DNA from 4 places in the Streptomyces sp. NPDC007907 genome. Region 3 is predicted to be linked to each of the others. Evidence: riboswitches for the same ligand, from Rfam matches in the RefSeq annotation. Region 3 holds a riboswitch; each other region holds the start of a gene.
What was found. Region 3 has a riboswitch for cyclic di-AMP ahead of ACFZDI_RS05235 (transglycosylase SLT domain-containing protein). Riboswitches for the same ligand answer to the same signal wherever they lie in the genome.

Region 1 (3,358 bases), 170 kb from region 3:
GGCCGCGCAGGCCAGGGCGAGGGTGACGCGGGCGGGGACGGCGTACCCCGCCGAGTCCAGGCCGACCGACACGGTGCCGGTCGCCAGCGCATATGTCGACCACCAGGTGGCGAACGGGGAGGGACCGGACATAGCGCTGATGCTAGAGAGCGGCGCGCGCGTTACGGGAGGGGCACGCGCGCGCCCCTCGAAATGCGAGGAAACCGTCCGGTCGAGTTCTCAGAGTTCTCATGGGCCGGGTATTCGTCACCGCTTCTGATGGAAGCGGCGAGGTCATTGTCGACGCTGGGCACTACCGGAACCGAGGTGGCCGGAAGGGAGCCCTGTGTTCACGCCGGTCACTCCGCGGAGCGATGCCCGGCTGTCCGTCGCGGACGACAAGCTGACGACAGGCAGCCGGGAATCCGACAGATCCGAAGAGGCCCTCAGGAGACCACTCAGGCCGGGCGGACCACACTGTGGATCGCCGACTCGCCGTCGTAGTAGATCGACTCCTCGCGCACGTACGTGCCGGGCTTCGGCGCGTGGATCATCATGCCGTTCCCGATGTAGATCCCGACGTGGGTGACGTCGTCGTAGAAGAAGACCAGGTCACCCGGCTGGGCCTGGGAGAGCGGAACCGTGGTTCCGGCGTTCACCTGGTCGTAGGTCGTGCGCGGCAGGGTGACGCCCGCGGCCTTCCAGGCGGCCTGGGTCAGGCCCGAGCAGTCGTAGGAGCCGGGCCCGACGGCGCCCCACACGTACGGCTTGCCGATCTGGGCGCGGGCGAAGGCCAGCGCCTTGTCGGCCTTGGTGGCGTACGAGGAGTCGGCCGGGGCCGTCGAGGAGGACGAGCCGGAGCCCGTCGATCCCGTGGAGCCCGACGAGGCCGTCCCGCTGTCCTGCTGCCGGGCGGCCTCCTCCTGCGCCTGCTGACGCGCGGCCTGCTGCCGAGCCAGCTCGTCGGCCTTGCGGGCGGCCTCCTCCCGCTTCTCCTTCTCGATCGCCGCGAGCCGGGCCTTCTCCTCGGCGGTCAGCTTCGACATCAGCTCGCGCGCGTCGGCGAGCTTGCGCTGGACGGTGGCCTTGGCGGTCTTCAGGTCGCCCTGCGACTCGGTGAGCGTCTCGAGGCTCTCGGTGGCCTCCTGGCGCTTCTTCATCGTCTCGGACTGCTGGGTGACGTAGTCGTCGACCGCGACCTTCTGGCGGCCCGTCATCCGGTCCATCAGCTGGGTCTGGTCGAAGTAGTCCTGCGGGGTGTCCGCCAGCAGGAACGTCGCCGTGTCCGGGGCGGCGGCGCCGGTGCGGTACTGGGCGGAGGCGAAGGAGCCGAGCTCCTCGCGCGCCTCGTTGAGCTTCTGGGTGCGCTGGGCGACGTCGTCGAGGAGGGTGTCGACGCGCTTGCGCTGCTTCGCGGTCTTCTCCTTGGCCGCGTTGTACTTGTCGGTCGCCGACTCGGCCTGGCGGTACAGGTCGTCGACCTTCTTCTCGACTTCCTCCAGGCTGGGCTTGTCGTCGGCCGCGGGGGCGGCGTTGGCCGACTGGGAGAGCAGGGCCACGGAGGTGAGGGCCGCCGTTGCGAGGGCGGGGGTCCGTATGCCTGCCACGCGCGTACCCGTAGGACGCGACTTGCGGTGCGACGCCAAGGGAGGCGACTCCTTCCACGTTCCGCCTACCGGGTTAGCTGTCGGGTTCGGGCGGGTGGTTCGGAAGGTTTGCCCTACGGCCTCTCCGCTCAGGGAGTCGGGCCGATTCACCCCAGGTTCACGGTTGGGTCCCCGGCTCCGGCTGCCACTGCGGCACACCGGACTCGGCGGAGGCCGCGCGGCCCGGCGACGTTCGCCGGTGGGGGTCGTGCGGCCTGGTCGCACGGTAGCCAACTGGTGTGGCCCCTGTGAAGGTTGATGGGTGATATGCCCGATACATTTTCGTGACCTTATCCCCGGGCGTTGCCGAGAGTGAGCGATCAAGGGGGATTCGTGGTCAAAGATCCGCGTATGTAGTGGCAATAGCAGGGCGTGATCATGCCGTCATGGAGGGCGACAACGCGCCTCCGTGCGGTCGGCGGGACACCGGGTGCGCGGCGATGTTCTCAGGGCGGCGGCGGGCTGTCAGTGGGGCGCCCTAGACTCGGAGAGCGATGAGCAGCCTCTTTGACGACCACTTCCTGGCGAACCTCCAGGCCCAGCGGGGCCCGGCCGACGAACCCCCGCCGCCGCCCGAGGACGATCACGTTCCGGAGCCGATCCCGGACGATCTGTTCGGCGGGAAGTTCGACGCGCCCCCGGACCGGGACGCCTACTACCGGGACGGAGCCCCCCGCCCCGTGGTGGACGCCGCCGCCCTCCTGGAGGGGCTGAACGACAACCAGCGCGCCGCCGTCGTCCACTCCGGCTCCCCGCTGCTCATCGTGGCCGGCGCCGGCTCCGGCAAGACCCGTGTGCTCACGCACCGCATCGCCCACCTGCTCGCCGAGCGGGACGTGCACCCGGGCCAGATCCTCGCGATCACCTTCACCAACAAGGCCGCCGGTGAGATGAAGGAGCGTGTCGAGCAGCTCGTCGGCCCGCGCGCCAACGCCATGTGGGTCATGACCTTCCACAGCGCGTGCGTGCGCATCCTGCGCCGGGAGAGCAAGAAGCTCGGCTTCACCTCCTCCTTCTCGATCTACGACGCCGCCGACTCCAAGCGTCTGATGGCCCTGGTCTGCCGCGACCTGGACCTCGACCCCAAGCGCTTCCCGCCGAAGTCCTTCAGCGCCAAGATCAGCAACCTGAAGAACGAGCTGATCGACGAGGAGGACTTCGCCGCCCAGGCCACCGACGGCTTCGAGAAGACCCTCGCCCAGGCCTACGCCATGTACCAGTCGCGGCTGCGCGAGGCGAACGCCCTCGACTTCGACGACCTGATCATGACGACGGTCAACCTGCTGCGCGCCTTCCCGGACGTCGCCGAGCACTACCGCCGCCGCTTCCGGCACGTCCTGGTCGACGAGTACCAGGACACCAACCACGCGCAGTACGCCCTGGTCCGCGAGCTGGTCGGCACCTCCGAGCACCCGGTCGACGTGCCGCCCGAGGCCGAGATCCCGCCCGCCGAGCTGTGCGTGGTGGGCGACGCCGACCAGTCGATCTACGCCTTCCGCGGCGCGACGATCCGCAACATCCTCCAGTTCGAGGAGGACTACCCGGACGCGACGACCATCCTGCTGGAGCAGAACTACCGCTCCACGCAGACCATCCTCAGCGCCGCCAACGCCGTCATCGAGCGCAACGAGTCCCGCCGCCCCAAGAACCTGTGGACCAACGCGGGCAGCGGCGCCCGGATCACCGGCTACGTCGCCGACACCGAGCACGACGAGGCGCAGTTCGTCGCCGAC
Region 2 (3,358 bases), on a different contig from region 3:
GGTGCTCGGGGGCGGCGGCGACCTCACCGGGTGGACGTCCGGGGAACTCGCCGAAGCCGGCGAGTGGGTGAGGCTGTACAAGGAGATCCGGCCCCTGGTGCAGCGCGGTGACCTGTACCGGCTGCGGCCGCCGCAGGCCGGGCTGAGCGCCGTGCAGTACGTCCTCGGTGACGAGACCGTCGTCCTCGCCCGGCTCCAGGCGCAGCGCTACGGCGAGCCCGTGCCGTCGCTCCGGCTGCGCGGCCTACCCGACAGCATCGTACGAATGGCGCGAAACGGGCGAAGTTCACCGCGGGGCGCTCCTGCTGCACCACGGACTGCGGGTCGGTCTGCGTGGAGACCTGGACGCCGCAGCCGTCCGGCTTAAGCGGAAGTGGCCGTTCTGTCCGAATGGGGAATTTAGGCCGCTAAGGCATAACGTGCCCCGATCGCAAAGGAGATGGGATCGGGGTGCGTGACCATCGTCATATTCGTGACGATCCGCTGTCGCCATGTTCACGTAATCTCCGCATGATGCAGGGCTATTGAGCAAAGCGGGAGATCCGTAATCCACGCTCGGTGACAGCGCACGTGCCCATGTGTCGGGAAAAACGGGGTCACGCGCAATCGCAAGCTTGTCCCCTTGCGTCTCGGTCGCTTACGTTCCACACCAATCCGGACGGACGCCTAATCCTGCCGCCGCCCGGAGCCCGCACACACTGACCCGACGCACGGCAGGAGCGGGGGACCCACAGGTAAGACGCCTGTTCCGGTTCCCGGAACGGCTTGGGGTTCAGCCGCGCACCGGCGCGGCCGGGCATCTCCAGCCCGCACCCGACAGCTCACCTCGCAGGCGACGGAGAGGAATTCGTCATGCCCGCGAAGGGTAAGCATCGCCGCCCCAAGACCCAGCGTTTCACCCGCTCCATCGCCGTCGCCGGAACCGGCGGAGCCGCCCTCGCCCTGCCGCTCATGGGGGCCGCCGGCGCCCATGCCGCAACGCCGCAGTCGGCTCCGGAAAAGGCCGCCCAGTCCGCTCCGGTCGCCGGTGAAAAGGCCGCCGAAAAGACCGATGGCGCCCACACGTACACCGTGAAGGCCGGCGATTACCTCGCCAGGATCGCCGACCAGCAGAACGTCAGCGGCGGTTGGAAGAAGCTCTACGCGGACAACCGCGAGGCCGTGGGCTCCGACCCCTCGCTGATCCACCCGGGCCTGAAGCTCTCGATCGGCAAGAAGGCCGCGGCGGCCCCGAAGACCTCGGCCCCCGCCGCGCCGAAGGCATCGGCCGAGAAGCCCGCCGCCGAGTCGGCCCCGAAGGCGCAGAGCGCCGCCAAGCCGGCTGCCGCCAAGCCCGCCGCCGAGAGCAACTCCAGTGGCTACACCCTGCCGGTGGCCGGCGCCACCGTCGGCACGCCGTACCGCATGTCCGGCAGCATGTGGTCCAGCGGCTACCACACCGGCGTCGACTTCGTCGTCCCGACCGGCACGTCCCTCAAGGCCGTCGGCGCCGGCACGGTCGTCTCCGCCGGCTGGGGCGGCGCCTACGGCAACCAGGTCGTCATCAAGCTGAACGACGGCCACTACGCCCAGTACGCCCACCTGTCCCAGCTCTCCGTGTCGGCCGGCCAGACCGTGACCGCCGGACAGCAGGTCGGCCTCTCCGGGGCGACCGGCAACGTGACCGGACCGCACCTGCACTTCGAGATCCGCACCACGCCGGACTACGGCTCGGACGTGGACCCGGTCGCCTTCCTGCGCTCGCACGGCGTCTCCGTCGGCTGACCCACCGCACGACCACCTGCCTGACACGCTTCCGAAGGCCGGACCCCGATCCCCGGGTCCGGCCTTCGGTGTGTGCGCGTGCGGTCGCCCGCCTCAAGGTGGCTTCCGGGCCGGGCGGCTCACCCCGAAACATCCCTGACAAGCGGGGTATTCCGGAGTTGGCCCACCCTTGAGGAGTGGCTTATCTCACCGCCCGTCAACCCTTGCCTACGGTCGCGTAAGTCACATTCGAAGGTGAATCATGAGCTGCTGTGGCAGACGATTCGAAGAGTGACAGCAGAGCAGAGATCGGGTCGTACGTGGCGCTGGGGGACAGCTTCACCGAGGGCGTCGGCGACCCCGGCCCCGACGGGGCGTTCGTCGGCTGGGCCGACCGGTTCGCCGTCCTGCTCGCCGACCGCAGGCCCGAGGGCGACTTCCGGTACACCAATCTCGCCGTACGCGGGAAGCTCCTCGACCAGATCGTGGCGGACCAGGTTCCGCGGGCCGTCGACATGGCCCCGGACCTCGTCTCGTTCTGCGCCGGGGGCAACGACATCATCCGGCCCGGCACCGACCCGGACGAGGTGGCCGAGCGCTTCGAGCGGGCGCTGGCCCAGCTCACCGCCGCGTCCGGCACGGTCATGGTGACGACCGGTTTCGACACCCGTGGCGTGCCCGTGCTCAAGCACCTGCGCGGCAAGATCGCCACGTACAACGGACACGTGCGGGCCATCGCCGACCGGTACGGCTGCCCGGTGCTCGATCTGTGGTCCCTGCGCAGCGTGCAGGACCGCAGGGCCTGGGACGCCGACCGGCTGCACCTGTCGCCCGAGGGGCACACGCGCGTGGCGCTCCGCGCGGGTCAGGTGCTGGGCCTCGATGTGCCGGCCGACCCCGAGCAGGCGTGGCCCCCGCTGCCCCCGCGCGGCGCGCTCCACGTGCGGCGCGACAACGTCGCCTGGGCGCGCGAGTTCCTGGTGCCGTGGATCGGGCGCCGGCTGCGCGGGGAGTCGTCGGGCGACCACGTGACGGCCAAGGGCGCGCTGTCCCCGGACGACATCAGGATGCGGATCGCGTCGGTGGCGTGACGGTGGCCGGATGTGTGGGCGTGCGGCGTCCGCTCGCCGAACGCCGGTGCCGGCCGTGTGGCCCGGCCGCCCGCACGCCCGCCCCGCACCGCCACCGCGGACAAGACCGCCGTACCGTGGAACGCCGCATCGACGGAATGCGACGTGACACGGTCACGGTACTGCGGTGGGTTCCCGCGCCTGCGCTGGCGGAGGTCGGCATGTCCGGATCGTCCGCGGTGCCGACCGGTGGCGGAGGCCGACGTTCGCCGCGCCTTGCGCGCCCATGACAGCGGGTCAGCGGCTCCAGCCCAGCTCGCGCGCCAGAATCAACTCCTGAGGGGTGAGGGCCGTGGGGACGAGCCGTTCCGGATGTCCGGCCGGCGTGGCGGGCGCGGACCGGTCCGGTTCGTGAGGGCCGGCGGGCAGGTGCCCGGTCCAGAACGCGCCGAGGCTGATCAGGCCCAGCCAGAAGGTCCTGCCGAACCACCTCACTGGGGCTTGCGGCCGATCGCGAGGGTGTCGGGTCCGCTCACCGCCGTGGT
Region 3 (3,358 bases):
CGAAGTCCTTCGGCGTGGCCGGCGGCTGCTGGTCCTTGCCGCGCTCCGGGCTGTCGGCGGAGGTGCCGTGGTAGACCTCGTTGGACTTGCTGTCGTAGCCCCAGACGTCCGTGCCGTTGTGGATGACGCTGTACTCGGCGGCGTTCTCCAGCAGCGACAGCTTCTGCCGGTCCGGGCCGTCGACGGCGACGCGCAGGGTGTGCGTGCCGGAGGCCAGTTCGGTGAGTTTGGCCGTCGGGTCGGCGGAGGAGCCGTCCCCGCCCTGGCCCGCGGCGCCGGACAGCAGGCCGGACTCCAGGCCGCCGAGGTTCGGCAGGCCGAGGTCCGTGCTGATCTTCACCGTGCCGGACAGCTGCTGGACGTCCGACTTCGCGATCTTCTCGATGAGCTGCTGTGCGCTGATCTTCGGGAGGTCGGGGTCGCCGGAGTCGGCGAGGGCGGGCACCAGGCCGATCGTCGCGGCCGCCACCCCCACCACCGTGACCGGGACGATGTACCGCGCGGCCTTGCGCCGCCCGGAGCGCTGCTCGTCGACCTCTCCGGCGGTCGTGCTGTCGTCGGATGCGTACGGTGCCATGTGTGCCCTACCTCCGTGGTCGGCGGCGGCTGTCCGTGTCGTCCACGCACTCGTCCCTGAGCCGCCATTCTCACCCGAACAGGTGAGGAGTGGTGTTCTTCCGTGCATCCATCTGACCAAATCGGCCAGGGAGATACGTCAGACCCCGGACTCAACTGCGCGTACTGCTGGGGTATGACACGGAGGGGCGACTTCTCCCCCGACCCGTAGGGGTCGCAGGGGAAGGGCGTGCTAGCCGGCCCGGTGCACCACCGCGTCGCACAGCTCCTGGAGCGCCGTCTTCGCGGTGCACTCCGGCAGCGGTGCCAGCGCCGAACGGGCGTCCTGGGCATAGCGGACGGTGTCCCGACGGGCCTGCTCCAGGGCCGGGTGGGCGCGCAGCAGGCGCAGGGCCTCGCTGTGCCGGTCGTCGTCGGTGAGGTCGGAGTCGAGCAGCTCGCACAGGGCGAGGTCCTCGGCGAGCCCGAGCCGGGCCGCGCGCTCCCGCAGCCGCAGCACCGGCAGGGTGGGGATGCCCTCGCGCAGGTCGGTACCGGGGGTCTTGCCGGACTCGTGGGAGTCGGAGGCGATGTCGAGGACGTCGTCCGCGAGCTGGAAGGCGACGCCGAGCCGCTCGCCGTACTGGGTCAGCACGTTCACGACGGTGTCGTCGGCGCCGGACATCATCGCGCCGAACCGGCACGACACGGCGATCAGCGAGCCGGTCTTGCCGCCCAGCACGTCCAGGTAGTGCTCGATGGGGTCCCGGCCGTCCTGCGGTCCGGCCGTCTCCAGGATCTGGCCGGTCACCAGGCGCTCGAACGCCTCGGCCTGCACCCGCACGGCCTCGGGGCCGAGGTCGGCCAGGATGTGCGAGGCGCGGGCGAAGAGGAAGTCGCCGGTGAGGACCGCGACGGAGTTGCCCCAGCGGGTGTTGGCACTGGGGACGCCACGGCGCACGGCGGCCTCGTCCATGACGTCGTCGTGGTACAGCGTGGCGAGGTGGGTCAGCTCCACGACGACGGCCGACGGCACGATCCCGGGTGCGTGGCGGTCGCCGAACTGGGCGGAGAGCATCACGAGCAGCGGGCGGAACCGCTTGCCGCCGGCCCGCACCAGATGCTGGGCGGCCTCCGTGATGAAGGGCACCTCACTCTTGGTGGCCTCGAGCAAGCCTTCCTCGACAGCCGCCAACCCGGCCTGGACGTCGGCTTCCAGATCCTGGTCCCGCACGCTCAGCCCGAACGGCCCGACGTCGGTCACGAGGGGTCTCCTGTCTGCTGTGTCTGCCGGTGATTACGCGGATTGTCGATAGGTCGCCGCTCTCACTCGAGTCAGCGTATCCGGTCACGTTTCGATCACCGCCAGCGCCCATGGTTACAGGCCGGGTGGTATCCGATCACGACCGCTATGTTTTCGATCAACCTATAAGAACAGATATTTATCGACTTACCCAGGGGTAGAGAACTATGCACGATTTGCCGTGATGATTCGGCGAATTCCCCTTGGCGGAAATTGCCCTCTCGGCCCGTGATCAGTGAGGTCAATCACTTCTCCCCCTACTCCGCACCTTCCCGGCGACCACCCGTACCGCCTTTACCCAATAGCCAGTTGGGCCTTGGCTCCCGCAAAGGATCAAGTGGTCCAAAATCCCCCGACCAAGGTCAACCACTCGATATGTGATGGAGCTGCTTGTTCCCGACATGTGCTCTCGCATACGTTCCGGCCCTGTCCGGCGGACGCCTAATCCTGCCGCCGCCCGGACGTCCCACAGGAACCGACTCACTCACGCGTGGCAGGAGCGGGGGACCCAGGTAAGTCGCCGGTCCGCACAGCGGTCCGGCTCGGGGTGAAGCCGCGTACGGCACACGGCGCCGTACGCGGCCGGGCACCTCCCGGCCCGAACCCGACAGCTCACCTCGCAGGCGCCGGAGAGGAACATCGCCATGGCCGCACGAGGCAAGCACCGTCGCACCAGAACCAGCCCGCTGACCCGAGGCATCGTCGCCGTCGGTACCGGTGGAGCCGCACTCACCCTTCCGCTCCTCGGAGCCACGCACGCGAGCGCCGCCGAGCCCCAGAGCGCCCCCGCCGCGCACTCCGTGAAGCAGGCGGCCCAGCCCGCCAAGTCCCGCACGTACACCGTGGTCAAGGGCGACTCGCTCGCCCACATCGCGGACAAGTACGACATCTCCGGCGGCTGGAAGCAGCTCTACAAGGACAACCGCGCCGCCGTCGGCGACAACCCGAAGCTGATCCACCCGGGTCTGAAGCTGAAGGTGAACACCGCCAAGGCGGACGCCCCGAAGAAGACGGCGACCAAGTCGTCCGCCCCCGCCAAGCCGGCCGCGAAGCCCGCCGGCGGTGTCGCCCAGGCCACCCAGGCGTCCGCGAAGACCTACGCGAACAACCTCGACGGCTGGATCCGCGAGTCGCTGGACATCATGGCGCAGCAGGGGATCCCGGGCTCCTACGACGGCATCTACCGCAATGTCATGCGCGAGTCGTCCGGCAACCCCCAGGCGATCAACAACTGGGACTCCAACGCCGCCGCGGGCACCCCGTCCAAGGGCCTGCTCCAGGTGATCGACCCGACGTTCGCCGCCTACCACGTGCCCGGCACCTCCTTCGACCCGTACGACCCGGTCGCCAACATCACGGCGGCCTGCAACTACGCGGCCGACCGCTACGGCTCGATCGACAACGTCAACGGCCCGTACTGAGCCGCCCCGCCCAGCCGTCGCTCGAGGACGACGGCGATGCCGTCGTCCTCGTTCGACAGGGTGACCTCGTCGGCCACGG
Region 4 (3,358 bases), on a different contig from region 3:
TGTTGTCGGTGGCGTCCAGGTCGAACATCGCCTGGTCGATCAGGCGCTGCTCCGTGGCGTCATAGCCGACCAGCTCCGGGCCGATCTGCTCGATGACGGCGAGGACGGCCTTCTCCACGCCCTTGCCGAGGTAGCGGTTCGAGTCGCCGTCGCGGAGCTCGATGGCCTCGAAGGCGCCCGTGGAGGCGCCGGACGGGACGGCGGCACGACCGGTGCTGCCGTCGTCGAGGCCGACCTCGACCTCGACCGTGGGGTTGCCTCGGGAGTCCAGGATTTCCCGGGCTACGACGACGTCGATGGACGGCACGAGCATCTCCTTCTTGATGTGACGCGGTACGCGGGTCGCGCGGACCCGGCGAGGTGCGGGCCCGGTGGCTCGCGACATGAGCCTAACCGGCCCGGGGCGATCGGCCACCGGGTCGCCCACCTCATGGACAGAACCGAGCGTAAATTGTTTCCGAACGGAACAAAGCGCGTTGCCGAAAAAACCCCGCCCCGGTGCGTACGGGGGGTGACGCACCGGGGCGGGGAGCCCGTGGACCCCGGAAGATCCGGGTGGGGGGCCGGACCCCGGAGGGTCCGGGGGGGCCGCTGCTTACTTCAGGTGCAGCTGCTGGCCCGGGTAGATGAGGTTGGCGTCCTCGACGATGTCCTTGTTCAGCTCGAAGAGCTTCTCCCAGCCGCCCTTGACCTTCTTGTCCGCGGCGATCGAGCTGAGGGTGTCACCCTTGACGACCTTGTACTCGCCGTCGCCCTTCTTGACCTTCTTGCCGGTCGGGGTGGTGACGGTCTTCTTGGCCGCCGGGCGCTCGTCGGAGCGGGAGGCCGGCTGCTGCTGGGTCTCGCGGGACTCGGTGCTCTGCTGGCTCTGCTGCGTGGAGCTGCCGGAGTCGCTCGAGGAGCCGCCGGTGTAGCCGGCGCTCGACAGGCCCTTGCCGCAGACCGGCCAGGCGCCCTTGCCCTGGCTCGCCAGGACCTTCTCGGCGACCTGGATCTGCTGGTCCTTGCTGGCCTTGTCGGCGGTGGAGGCGTACTGGGTGCCGCCGTACGCGGCCCAGGTGGAGGCGGAGAACTGCAGACCGCCGTAGTAGCCGTTGCCGGTGTTGATGGACCAGTTGCCGCCGGACTCGCACTGGGCGACCGCGTCCCACTCGGAGGCGGTGGCGGCGGAGGCGTTGCCGGCCGCCATCAGCGGGGCGGCGATGGCGACACCGGTGACGCCGGCGAGCGCGGCGGCACGGGTGGTCTTGGACGGACGACGGTGCTTGCCCTTGCCGGAAAACAGCATGGATGGATCCCCTCACCGACGCCTGCGAGGTGAGCTGTCGGGTTCGGGCCGGTTGAGTTGCCCGGCCGTGTCCCTCCCGGGACACGGCTTCACCCCAAGCCCTTCCGGCACAAACTGCCGGTCGGGCACCTACCTTGGGTCCCCCGCTCCTGCCTACGGCGCTTGACGCGACGACTGTTCCCGTGCGGCCGCTGGCAGGATTCGGCGTTGCGGCAGCCGGGGCTCGCGGTGGCGAGCGGTCACGACCGTAGACACGCGATCGACGGAATTTCAAAGACGATCAGGGCTTCTGAGATCTATCTCTCACGGGACCCAAACGGGACATCAGCCGCGAATCGGGGCGCTAACTCGCGCGGTTTCGGGGCGACTTCCACCCCGGTTTCCGCACTGCCCGAACCGCTACTTCTCGTCCGCTTCGCCCTCGACCGTGAGCTTCTCACCGGGGAGGATGAGGTCCGGGTCGGAACCGACGGCCTTCTCGTTGCCCTCGTAGAGCGCGTGCCATCCGCCGCTGACCTCAAGGGAGTCGGCGATGGACCAGAGGCTGTCGCCGACGCCCACGATGTAGGCGCCCTCGGAGGCGTCCCGGGAGCTGTCGTCACCGCGCGAGGCGTGACGGCCCGTGGATTCACCCGTACGGCCGTCCCCGGGCGCCTGCGTCTCGTCGGCGCTGGGTCCGCGGTGACGGCCGGAGCCGGCGTCGGCCGACTCCGAGGAGCCGTCCGCGGACTGCGAGCTGTCGGACTTGTCACTCTTCGAGGGGGTCGACGAGGAGTCGTCGGACGGCCGACCCTGGGACGAGCCGGTGGATTCGGGCGACTTGTCCGGATCGGCGTTTTTATCCTTCGAGGTCGACGACCCGTCAGGCGACGCCGAGGGGGAAGGGGATGCGCTCTCCGAAGGGGACGAACCGAGCGAGTCGAGCAAACCGGACGAATCCACTTCTTCATCGGACGAGTCTGATGATCCCGAGGATTCGGATGAATCCGATCCCTTGCCCTGCTCCAGGCCGGAGAGCAGGCCACAGGTGCGCCACGCGCCGACCCCCTGGTCGGCGAGGATTCTCTCGGCCACGGCTATCTGCTGGGAGCGGCTGGCCAGGTCGGCGCTCGCGGCGTAGTCGAGGCCGCCGTGGTTCTCCCAGTCCTCCTGGGACAACTGCAGGCCGCCGTAGTAGCCGTTGCCACTGTTCTGGCTCCAGGCGCCGCCGGTCTCGCAGTCCGCGACCCGGTCCCAGGTCGTGCCGTCGGCCGCGCTGGCGCCGGAGGCCCCGAGGAGGGGGATGGCGATGGCGGAGCCGGTCACTCCGGCCGCCACGAGGAGAGCCGGAGCCTGGCGGGGGCGACGGTGCCGACCGTTCCCGGAGAGCATACGGAGACCTTTCGCGCGACAGCAGTGACCGACGCGGCGTGATTCCCCGCCGCGTTGATGGGTGAACGTATCGGCAGTCGATCACTTGTCACAAGTTCATGCCGCGTAGATCACGTGAAGATCACAGGTCTGATGTTTCGTCACCTTCGGCCGGTGCTGCCGGGTACGAACTCCACCGGCAGGGTGCGCAGCCCCCGCATGATGAGGCCGCCGCGCCACCTCAAATCGGACGGATCCACGGCGAGCCGGAGGTCCGGGAGCCGGGTGAGGAGCGTGGCGAGCGCGGTCTGGCCCTCCAGGCGGGCGAGCGGGGCGCCGAGGCAGTAGTGGATGCCGTGGCCGTACCCGAGGTGCTGGTTGTCACGGCGGGAGAGGTCCAGGACCTCCGGATCGGCGAACCGCTCCGGGTCCCGGTCTGCGGCGGCCAGGACGACGAGGACGGGGTCGCCCTCCTCGATGCGCTGCCCGCCGAGGGTGAGGGACTGCGTGGCGAAGCGCCAGGTGGCGAGCTCGACGGGGCCGTCGTAGCGGAGGAGTTCCTCGACGCCGGTCTCCAGGAGGGCGCTCTCCCCGGCGGCGAGGGACGCCTGGAGCCGGGCGCGCTGCCCGGGGTGCGTGAGCAGCGCGTACGTGCCGTTCCCGATGAGGTTGACGGTGGTCTCGAAACCGGCGAACAGCAGGATGAAGGCCATGGCCGCC

Region 1: another riboswitch for cyclic di-AMP. It lies ahead of ACFZDI_RS04350 (NlpC/P60 family protein); the one in region 3 lies ahead of ACFZDI_RS05235 (transglycosylase SLT domain-containing protein).
Region 2: another riboswitch for cyclic di-AMP. It lies ahead of ACFZDI_RS06540 (M23 family metallopeptidase); the one in region 3 lies ahead of ACFZDI_RS05235 (transglycosylase SLT domain-containing protein).
Region 4: another riboswitch for cyclic di-AMP. It lies ahead of ACFZDI_RS24870 (transglycosylase family protein); the one in region 3 lies ahead of ACFZDI_RS05235 (transglycosylase SLT domain-containing protein).

What each region holds. Positions count from the first base shown of each region.
Region 1 covers NZ_JBIBKR010000001.1:954,378-957,735, reverse strand. The annotation lists gene ACFZDI_RS04355 (hypothetical protein) at 1-132, opposite strand, end outside; gene ACFZDI_RS04350 (NlpC/P60 family protein) at 438-1,625, opposite strand; cyclic di-AMP (ydaO/yuaA leader) riboswitch at 1,633-1,805, opposite strand; gene pcrA (DNA helicase PcrA) at 2,120-3,358, shown strand, end outside.
Region 2 covers NZ_JBIBKR010000002.1:116,263-119,620, forward strand. The annotation lists partial or broken gene ACFZDI_RS06535 (alpha-galactosidase) at 1-458, shown strand, start outside; cyclic di-AMP (ydaO/yuaA leader) riboswitch at 692-848, shown strand; gene ACFZDI_RS06540 (M23 family metallopeptidase) at 853-1,764, shown strand; gene ACFZDI_RS06545 (SGNH/GDSL hydrolase family protein) at 2,016-2,834, shown strand; gene ACFZDI_RS06550 (DUF6059 family protein) at 3,111-3,308, opposite strand; gene ACFZDI_RS06555 (methyltransferase) at 3,305-3,358, opposite strand, start outside.
Region 3 covers NZ_JBIBKR010000001.1:1,128,124-1,131,481, forward strand. The annotation lists gene ACFZDI_RS05225 (outer membrane lipoprotein carrier protein LolA) at 1-577, opposite strand, end outside; gene ACFZDI_RS05230 (polyprenyl synthetase family protein) at 809-1,819, opposite strand; cyclic di-AMP (ydaO/yuaA leader) riboswitch at 2,322-2,497, shown strand; gene ACFZDI_RS05235 (transglycosylase SLT domain-containing protein) at 2,503-3,279, shown strand; gene ACFZDI_RS05240 (Cof-type HAD-IIB family hydrolase) at 3,243-3,358, opposite strand, start outside.
Region 4 covers NZ_JBIBKR010000006.1:88,822-92,179, forward strand. The annotation lists gene eno (phosphopyruvate hydratase) at 1-307, opposite strand, end outside; gene ACFZDI_RS24870 (transglycosylase family protein) at 596-1,288, opposite strand; cyclic di-AMP (ydaO/yuaA leader) riboswitch at 1,293-1,459, opposite strand; gene ACFZDI_RS24875 (transglycosylase family protein) at 1,688-2,659, opposite strand; gene ACFZDI_RS24880 (cytochrome P450) at 2,800-3,358, opposite strand, start outside.